3 regions of the Lactobacillus juensis genome follow, and region 1 is predicted to be linked to each of the others. Evidence: predicted binding sites of a transcription regulator. Region 1 holds the regulator's gene; each other region holds the start of a gene.
What was found. Region 1 encodes HrcA, which represses chaperone genes, less so after heat shock. Its sites were predicted from a motif close to TTAGCACTCNNNNNNNNNGAGTGCTAA; they were not measured.
Positions count from the first base shown of each region.

Region 1 (3,489 bases):
AATTGATTGAACTGATGCATGAGGAAAACAAAAAATACATAGGTCAAGGAATTTTAGGCTTTGCCACCGATAGTTACGATATTAGTGGCAAAAAAACAGATTTTAAAAAAATTTCTACCGAAGTTAAAGCAAATCAAATTCAAAAAGCTATGCAAGAGTTTGTGGGCAAGATAGAGCAGGTACCACCTGTTTATTCGGCCGTCCGAGTAAATGGCAAGCACTTGTATGAATATGCAAGAGCAGGTATTAAAGTTGAAAGGCCTAAAAGGCAGGTTGAAATTTTTTCTTATAATCTTACAAATGAACCTGTTTTTGATAAAGAAAATTGTCAAGAGGTTTTTGATTTTGAAATTGAATGCAGCAAAGGGACCTATGTTCGTTCTTTAATAAATGATTTGGGAACAAAGCTTGGTGTGCCAGCAGTAATGAAAAATTTGCGCCGCACCTCTAGTTCTGGCTTTGATATAGATCAAGCTGTTAAATTGACTGAAATTACCAAAAATCCTAATTTGGTAACTGCATTGCTTCAACCGATCGATTCTTTCTTTACTAGTTATGTCCATGAGGATATTGATACAGATCTGTGGGTCAAAGTTAAAAATGGTGCAACGATTTCTTTGAAAACGAATGCAAAAAAGGTGGCATTACGGTACAATAATAGCGTTAAGGCAATTTATCAGAAAGATGGTACCATGTATCGCCCTTATTTAATGCTTTTACAAAATGAATAAGTGAATGAAGGTCTTATTGTGGAAATTATCCATTTAACTTACCCGTTTAAGGAAAATATTATTCCTCAAAAAATAATTCTTGTTTTAGGGTTTTTTGACGGCGTTCATCGTGGTCATCAAGAATTAATCAAAATCGCAAAAGAAAAAGCAATTCAAAAGCATTTACCATTAGTAGTAATGACATTTGATCGGCATCCTAAAGAAATTTATCAAAATAAAGAAGTTAGTTATATTGATACACTAGCTGAAAAAGCCTATAAAATGCAGAAACTAAAAGTTGATTTTTTGCTCGTGATGCATTTCAATGATGCATTTAGCAAACTGACTGCACAGGAATTTGTTGATAAGATTATTGTCAAATTAAATGCCGATACAGTTGTAGCTGGTTTTGACTATACTTATGGTCCCAAGCAGATTGCCAATATGAAAAACTTCCCTAAATTTGCCAAAGGAAGATTCAATATTATTGATGTTCCAAAGCAGTCGTATGATGGCCAAAAAATAGGCTCTACCGAAATTAAAAGGGCCATCACCAGTGGGGATATGGAATTGGCTGCGAAGTTATTAGGATTTCCGTATGTTATGTCGGGCTATGTGGGTCACGGTTTACGTAATGGTCATAAGCTTGGTTTTCCCACTGCGAATCTCGTTTGGCCTAAGGACAAAGTTGTTCCTAAAATTGGAGTATACGCTACTAAGACCAAGATTAAAGGTAAGTGGTATGACTCTATGACAAGTGTGGGCTATAACGTCACGATTAATGAAGGTAAAAAACTTTATATTGAATCAAATTTATTTGGATTCGATCAAGAAGCCTATGATGAAGAAATAATAATTAAATGGTATAAGTATACCCGTGGTGAAATTAAATTTGATAACTTGAAGGATCTAAAAAAACAAATGAGCGCTGACGAGTCAGAAATTAAGACTTATTTTGCAAATATTGATTAGTATAATTGATTTTAAAGAGATGAATGTTTTTTGTAAAAAAGTTAGCACTCAACTTGACATTCTGCTAAAAGCTAGTATCATATTAATTGTTAGCACCTAATAGGATTGAGTGCTAAAAGTGAGGGCGATATTTATGTTGACCGAACGTCAAGAATTAATTTTAAAAACTATTATCAATGATTTTACGCAGACACATGATCCTGTTGGCTCTAAGACAGTCATGAATCAGTTGCCTATCAAAGTTTCAAGCGCAACTATTCGTAATGAAATGGCGATTTTAGAAGATAAAGGTTTGATTGAAAAAACTCATTTGTCAAGTGGTCGTGTACCTTCAACTGAAGGGTACCGTTACTATCTTGACAATTTAGTTGAGCCTTTACAAATTTCATCTTCTGTTTACAAGAAAATCATTAATCAGCTTGATCAGCCGTTTCATCAAGTAAATGACATCGTACAAGAAGCGGTTAAAATTTTGTCTGACTTAACAAATTACACTGCATTTGCGGAAGGACCTGAAAATAGTGATTTAACTATTACAGGTTTTCGGATTGTGCCTTTATTTAGCAGACAAATTATGGCTATTCTAGGTACTAGTGATGGTGATGTTCATGACCAGGTTTATAGCTTACCAAACAATATTCATGGTGATGACATTGAGCGTGCCGTACGTATGATTAACGATGAACTGGTTGGAAAAACCTTAGATCAAGTTACACCAGGTTTTCTCAAGAAGACCTTAGGAAAAAAACTAAAAGCTGCTCATGTTTCTGAATTAATAGATTTAGTTGAAGATGTGATTAGTGATGCTGCCAGCGAGCAAATGTATGTCGATGGTCAGATTAATTTACTCAATAATATTTCTTTAAGCGATGTTTCTAATTTGCGTTCATTATATGAAATGATTGAGCATAATGATTTGATATCCAGTCTTTTGGATCGCGAGCAAAATTCTAAAAGTGACCGTTATCCTGTTCGGGTTAGCTTAGGATCTGAATTGTCCAATGATCTGTTAAAGGATTATAGTCTGCTTACGGCAGAGTACAGTGTTGGTACCCATGGGAAAGGTATAATTGCTCTACTTGGCCCTGATAATATGCCGTATTCTCAAGTTATAGGATTACTTGAATATTTTAGAAACGAGCTATCTAAAAAGCTGCTTGATTATTATGGTAGATTCAAATAAAGGAGGTTAGCCGTGAGTAAAGAAGAAAATAATAGTAAAAACTCAAAAAAAGAGCAAAAGGAAGCGGCTGCATCAAAAGAAACTAAAAAGGATTCTCAAGCTAAGGCTAACGAAAAAAAGAAACCTGAATCTTTAGAAAGTAAATTACAGCATAATTTGACTCAGTTGCAAAAAGAAAAAGACGATTTGGAAGATAAGTACTTGCGCAGTCAAGCAGAAATGCAAAATATGCAAAATCGTTATAATAATGAAAGAGCGCAGCTTATTAAATATGAATCACAATCCTTAGCCAAAGATGTTTTACCAGCGATGGATAATTTAGAAAGAGCTTTGGCAACAAAGGTTGATGATGAAGCTTCAAAGCAGCTTAAAAAGGGAGTGCAAATGACACTTGATTCTCTGGTTAAAGCCATGAAAGATCACGGAATTAGTGAAATCACTGCTGAAGGTGTGAAGTTTGATCCCAATTTGCACCAAGCTGTTCAGACAGTTGAAGCTGAAAATGAGGATCAAAAAGATCATGTTGTGCGTGTTTTGCAAAAAGGATACTTATACAAAGATCGTACTTTAAGACCAGCAATGGTTGTTGTAGCACAATAATTGAAAGGAAGCATATCAATGTCA
Region 1 is NZ_BTTS01000001.1:201,273-204,761, forward strand. It holds gene truB (tRNA pseudouridine(55) synthase TruB) at 1-731, shown strand, start outside; gene ribF (riboflavin biosynthesis protein RibF) at 750-1,682, shown strand; gene hrcA (heat-inducible transcriptional repressor HrcA) at 1,816-2,865, shown strand; gene grpE (nucleotide exchange factor GrpE) at 2,878-3,465, shown strand; gene dnaK (molecular chaperone DnaK) at 3,484-3,489, shown strand, end outside.

Region 2 (3,489 bases), on a different contig from region 1:
TTATCATGATCTACTTTACCGTCTTTTAGCAATTGGTCAGAATAACCCGCATTAGAAGTCATGATTAAAATTGTATCCTTGAAGGAAACAGTCCTGCCTTGAGCATCAGTTAAACGACCATCATCCATGATCTGAAGCAAGGCATTAAATACTTGCGGATTTGCTTTTTCAATTTCATCGAACAAAATTAAACTGTATGGTTGGTGACGAACTTTTTCAGTCAATTGGCCGCCCTCACCATAGCCAACGTAACCTGGAGCAGAACCAATTAGTTTGTTCACTGCCATCTGATCTTGATATTCTGACATATCAAGTCTAATAAGATGATTTTCACCACCAAACAATTGAATGGCCAATTGTTTAGCTAATTCTGTCTTACCTACACCAGTAGGTCCGGTTAATAAGAACGTACCTGTAGGACGATCATTGTCTTTAAAAACTTGTTTACGGGCAATTGCGTCAGTAATGACGTCAACCGCATTATCCTGATCAATAACTACTTTCTTTAATTTTTCAGCCAAGTCAAGATTCTTTTGTCCTGCACTTGCGTGCAGTTCACTCATTGGAATTTTGGTCTTAGCTTCAATTAAAGCATAGATATCTTTATCAGTAACATGAGGAGTAGCAGCAGCATCTACGTGATCAGCTTGATTACGTAAATCTTCAATCTGCTTTTTCAACTCGCTTGCTTTACTGTAATCTTCTTTTTTCGCAGCTGCTTCTTTCTCATCTTCCAGTTTCTTAATCTTTTTCTTTAAAGTTGCCTCATCACTAGGAAGCGTGTCAAGGCCTTTTTTAGCACCAGCTTCATCCATTAAATCAATAGCTTTGTCAGGTAAATAACGTCCCTGAATGTAGCGCTGTGATAATTCAACAGCCAGCTTTAAAGCACTGTCATTGTATTTTACATGATGGAAAGCTTCGTACTTATCTTTGAGACCCTCCAAAATTTTGACAGTCACTGCCGCAGATGGTTCTGGAACTTGCACTGGTTGAAATCTACGTGCCAGTGCCGCATCATTCTCAATTCTGCGGTATTCACTTGTAGTCGTTGCACCTATTAAGTTCAAGTCACCACTAGCTAAAGCCGGCTTCAAAATATTAGCGGCATCACCGTTGTTATTTTCAGAGTCAGTTGACCCTGCTCCGACAATATTATGTAATTCATCAATAAATAAGATAATATTAGGATTTTTCTTAGCTTCGTCAATCACTTTTTTCAGGCGCTCTTCAAAGCTACCACGCAAGCTTGACCCGGCAACCATATCATTAATGTTGATTGCAATAATATGTTTATCCTTCATTTTATCTGGCACATCGCCTGCAGCAATTTTTTGTGCTAATCCTTCTACAATGGCAGTTTTACCTACACCTGCTGGTCCAACTAAAACTGGATTGTTCTTTTTGCGCCGACTTAGAATCTCTATAACTTCCTGAATTTGTTCATCACGCCCAATTACAGGATCGTATTTATTCTTCTTAGCCTGCTCAACCAGATCAACGCCAATTGGCTTTTGTCCTTGCTTTTGCCCCATTTGTCCGTTTTGATTTAAGTCTTGCGGTGAAATATTCATGCTGCTTGAGTAATGAATAGGAATAGCACCACCATTATCATTAGTATTATTAAAGAAAGAATTGTTTAATTCGTTAAATAAATCGTCAAAATCATTATCAAAATATGCCATATGTAAACACCCCTTTGATAGGTTATAAATTTGTAATTAGCACTCGATGCATTCGACTGCTAATTGCTTACATATAATATTATAGCAGGTTATCCACAGAAAGCAATAGTTTTGTCTAACTTTTTCCACAGATTTTGATATTTTTCCACAAGAAGTCAAAAAGCCCTAAAAGTGACATTAATCGCTACTTTTAAGGCTTTTATTTTCTATTTTTGATATAATTTAAATTGTTTTGCCAAATATTTACCAGTTAAACTACCAGAATTTTGAGAAATATCCACAGGGGTTCCGCTTGCAATGATTTTTCCTCCTTGTTGTCCTCCTCTAGGTCCCATATCAATCATATAATCACTGTTAGCCATAATATCCAAGTCATGCGTAATAGTAATAATAGTTCCTTCTTGCTCGAGTAATCTTTGAAACACTTGTAAGAGTGTTCTCACATCTTGTGGATGTAGTCCCACTGTCGGTTCATCAAAAACAAATAAAGTGCCTTTTTGCCTTTGATGAATGTGACTAGTTAACTTTAACCGCTGTGCTTCTCCTCCTGATAATGCTGGAGTAGACTCCCCTAGATGAAGATAACCTAACCCCATGTCATGTAATGTTGTAATTGTTTTATTAATTTTTGGCTCTTTTTGAAAAATTTCTTCTTTTAAGGCATCATCTACCGAGTAATCCAAAACGTCAGCAATACTTAAATTGTGCCATTTTACCTGTAAGACATTTTGATTGAAACGATGACCTCCACAGACAGAGCATGTTTCAACCATGTCCGGCAAATATTGGATATCAAGTGCAATCACACCAGTGCCACCGCATGCTGGGCATGCACCTTCTTTATTATTATATGAAAAATGTGACGCACGATATTTCAACTTTTTAGCTAAAGGCTGTTTGGCAAAAAGTTTACGCAAATTGTCCATAATATCTGTATAAGTTGCAACAGTTGAGCGCTGATTTTTACCAACCGGTGTAGAGTCAACGCTAACCACGTTTTTAATATAGTCATTATCTAAGTTTTTTACCCACTTAGGTCTTTCACTGTTATTTTTTTGTGCCTTCAATGCCGGAATCAAAGAATCTAGAATGAGAGTAGTTTTACCAGCACCTGAAAAACCGGTAACAGAAGTTAAGCGATTGACAGGTATTTGCACATGTAAGTTTTTTAAGTTAAAGCGCTCAGTAACATCAAACTCTACTTTGCCGTGTTTAAAAATCTGGTCTTTATTGGCCCTGGGTCTGACAAATAATGGTGCTTTACCTGTTAAATATGGTCCAATTAAGGACTTTTCATTATGTTCTATCTCTTTGGGTATTCCCTGGGAAATAATTCTGCCACCTTGGCTGCCTGAACCTGGACCAATTTCAATTACCCAATCAGCTGCGTTAATAATGGCAGTTTCATGATCAACAACAACTAAAGAATTGCCTTGATTGACCAATTCATGGAATACATCAATCAACCCAGCTACATTGTCAGGATGCAAGCCCACTGATGGTTCATCTAATACATAGAGTACCCCCGTAGTTTCGGTGCGCAGCGTTCTGCCAAGCTGGATACGTTGAAGTTCACCTGTAGACAGACTACTTGCCTGTCTGTCTATGCTCAAATAATCTAGTCCTAGTTTTAATAGAGGTTTGACTTGATGCAACAACTCACTCGTTAAATTTTCTGCTAAGTCTTGCATGTCTTGTGGCAAACTTGCTAAAATCTCATCCATATATTGAGTTAATTCACCTAAAGTCAGTTTCTCAGCTTCAACAATATTTTTGCCAGCAACTAGCTGCTGCCAGCGACTAG
Region 2 is NZ_BTTS01000002.1:154,160-157,648, reverse strand. It holds gene AAA926_RS05045 (ATP-dependent Clp protease ATP-binding subunit) at 1-1,685, opposite strand, end outside; gene AAA926_RS05040 (AAA family ATPase) at 1,892-3,489, opposite strand, start outside.
Region 2: the regulator HrcA is predicted to act here: its motif matches at 1,722-1,748, upstream of AAA926_RS05045 (ATP-dependent Clp protease ATP-binding subunit).

Region 3 (3,489 bases), on a different contig from region 1:
TCTCGCTGATTTGTATAATCACGGTTTAAGATCTGAGAATTACCGTAATTTTTCATTATGGGAAAATATTCTTCACTGATAATGCTGCGATCAACTCCCCAGCTAATCGCAAATAACTGTTCGCCAATCACGCCAAACTCATTTTTTAAAATTGCTGGATCGGTGTGTGCCAGTTCATACATATTATTAATATGCAAACGGCGCAAACGGGCAGCTATTCTTTTGCCAATTCCCCAAACTTCTTCCATATCTTTAATTTGCCAAATAGTATCCGGTACATCGATATAATGCCAGTAATCAATCATTGAGCGGCGGTGCTTGGCCGATATGTCCATTGCCAGTTTTGCCAGCAAGGGATTCTCTCCAATCCCGCAAGTAGTATAAAGACCAATCTTATTTTTAATTTCAACTTGTATTTTGCGTGCAACCAGATAAGGATCATCCCCAAACAAACGCCATGATTTAGTCATATCAATCATGCTCTCATCAATTGAATAAACATGGATATCTTCATCGGCTGCATACTTCTGAAAAATCTCCAGTACCTGCATACTACGTTTGATATATAAATTCATATGTGGTTCTGCCAAAATGAGATCCGGTGCATCTTTTTTTGCAGGTAAATCGCGCACCCGCATGACATTGGTTAAGCCATATTTTTTCTTCGCTAAAGGTGAAGCCGCCATAATTAGCCCCGAGCCGTAATTTGTATGTGGCTGATGCGAAACAACCGCTAATACAGCTTTCATCGGGTTTAGTCCTAATTGCAATGCCTCACAACTAGCAAAGAATGATTTGTTATCAATCATAAAAATTAAACGATGAGGTTCATAACGATAATCATACATTGCTCTCACTTCCTATTGCAAACTTATGTTCGCTAAAATAAATTATACAAACACAAGTTCGAATAATCAAGCAAAAAATTATTTAATCGCTTTAATCGTTACCCGATACTCTCCAGCTGGTGCCACTACTTTCACGGTTTCACCAACTTCTTTTTTCATAATTGCCTGCCCTAACGGTGAATCAAAAGCAATTTTACCAGCAGCTATATCAGCTTCCATACGACCAACAACTTGATAGGTTTCAGTTTCTGGATCATCAGCAAATTTTAAAGTAACAGTTTTACCCAAATCTACTTTGCCATCAGCTTTTTTTTCAATAATTTCTGCATATTTCAACTGTTTTTCTAAGTAGCGCAAACGACTCTGCAGGTGACCTAGATCACGTTTTGCCTCTGTATATTCGGTATTTTCAGACAAATCACCCAAAGAGCGTGCCTCCTGCAGAATTTTAATTCTTCGAGGTCGGTCCTTTTTCAAATCAGCAATTTCATCTTTAATTTTTTGGTAACCCTGCGGTGTCATTTTTTGATAATAAACCAAAATATTCTCTCCTATTTTTTTGTTTTCAATATTATCCACAAGCTATAATTACTGTTATATAGGCTTTAGTTTTTATAAATTAGCACTCTAAAAATAATAGTGCTAATTATTTCCCTTTTATGAATCTGCATACTATAATAATAATTGCAAGGAAGAAATGGAAGTCTTCTGATACAAATATATAAATTTCGAAAGGAAGTTTTTTACTATGGCAAATGATATGATGAATCGGCACAATGATTTATTCGATGCGATGAACGATTGGTTTGATCTTCCAAGAAAATTTTTCGATGATAACGAAGTAGCAAAATTAATGCAATCAGATGTTGTTGAAAACGACAAAGAATATGTAATCAAAGTTGATATGCCCGGAATGGATAAGGATAAAATACACCTAAATTACAATAATGGTATTTTGAGCGTATCCGGTTCAAGAAAGTCATTTAAGGATATGTCTAAGGACAACAGCATTATTCACCGTGAAAGAAGTGAAGGCCACATTTCACGCAGCTTCAGATTACCAAACGTAGTTGCAAGTGACATTCATGCCAAATACGATAACGGTGTATTGACAATTACCCTGCCAAAGCAACAAGCTGGCGCAAGCGATAACTCAATCCAAATTGACTAATTGTCTTCAAATTATCAAAGTATATTAACTCACTGAAATAATAGAAAGTCTATTTAAATTTGTCTGAACTGTTTTTAAAATAAAACTTTTCAGAAACAATAAAATAAGCCAACCAGATCACAGTCTGATTGGCTTATTTTGTTTCTAACTTGTTTAAGGGTTTTTGATCACGCAAAAATAGTATTAAAGTTCTCAGAGACAATTGATCTCTTTTTTAAATAGTTTTAGTCTAATAATAATTTTAATATAGCTGTTCTTGCTGCTTGGTCATTACTAAATACCTAGTCTGCTAGAGCAGAGGTTTACTTCATCTTTTAATCTTTTTTATCCTCAAGATTATTAACTGCTAAATTCAAATAACCAATGGCGCAACAAATATTTTTCTTAACGATTTAGATAAAACCGCGGCACCAATTTTAGCAGATGCTATTAAAAGCATGTCGCAGAATTATCAACAAAGTGTTCAAAATATTCCAGCATAAAATACAACAGAAAATACTCAAGATATGATTGTAGAATTAAAACAATTAAAGAGTTAGTTGATGAGGGAATAATGACTGAAGAAGAATTTTCGGCTAAGAAGAAACAAGTTTTAGGATTATAAAGCTAAAGCGTGGTCAGCTATTGAACTCGTTTTTCTTTTAGATTAAAATATAAGGTAATTTAAAAATAGATTAAAAAAGGAGAATATATATTATGGCTCACAAACTAACTGTTCAAGAACTAGAAGAGTTTGCGAAAAACTTTAATGAAAAACCGCAAAATCAAGTTGTGGCACGGGCTGCTCAAAAAAGCGGTGTTTTAACAGCATCTTACAATGAACGTGTTCAAGGCGAATTGACCCGCGTATTTTCAACAGAGCTGGATACTGAAAATGTTACTAACCAGCGCCAATCAGGTCGTTGCTGGGAATTTGCTACCTTAAATATTTTACGGCATTATTTTGGCAAAAAATATCACTGCAAGAATTTTACTTTCTCACAAAGTTACAACTTTTTCTGGGATAAAATTGAACGGGCAAATATTTTTTATGACAATATTTTAGCTACTGCTGATGAACCGCTTGACTCCCGTACCGTAAAAGCATATTTAGACAGTGCCGGCGGAGACGGGGGTCAATTCCACATGGGTGCTGCTTTAATTGAAAAATACGGTGTTGTGCCTTCCTATGCAATGCCTGAAAGTTTTAATACCAATAACACTGCCGGTTTAGGTAAAGCTTTGGGCGATAAACTGAAAAAAGACGCTCTGGTTTTACGCAAATTAAAGCAAGACGGTAAAGATGATGAAATAGAAAAAGCCCGTAAGAAGTTCTTAAGTGAAATTTACCAAATAACAGCAATTGCAGTTGGAGAACCACCTAAGAAATTTGACTTGGAATACCGTGATGATGACAAGAAATATCATTTGGACAAAGATTTAACTCCACTAGAATTTTTGCATAAATACATGGGCGATGTTGACTTCAAT
Region 3 is NZ_BTTS01000002.1:490,337-493,825, reverse strand. It holds gene AAA926_RS06455 (Y-family DNA polymerase) at 1-848, opposite strand, end outside; gene greA (transcription elongation factor GreA) at 927-1,388, opposite strand; gene AAA926_RS06445 (Hsp20/alpha crystallin family protein) at 1,597-2,019, shown strand; gene AAA926_RS09875 (hypothetical protein) at 2,573-2,623, shown strand; gene AAA926_RS06440 (C1 family peptidase) at 2,716-3,489, shown strand, end outside.
Region 3: the regulator HrcA is predicted to act here: its motif matches at 1,468-1,494, upstream of AAA926_RS06445 (Hsp20/alpha crystallin family protein).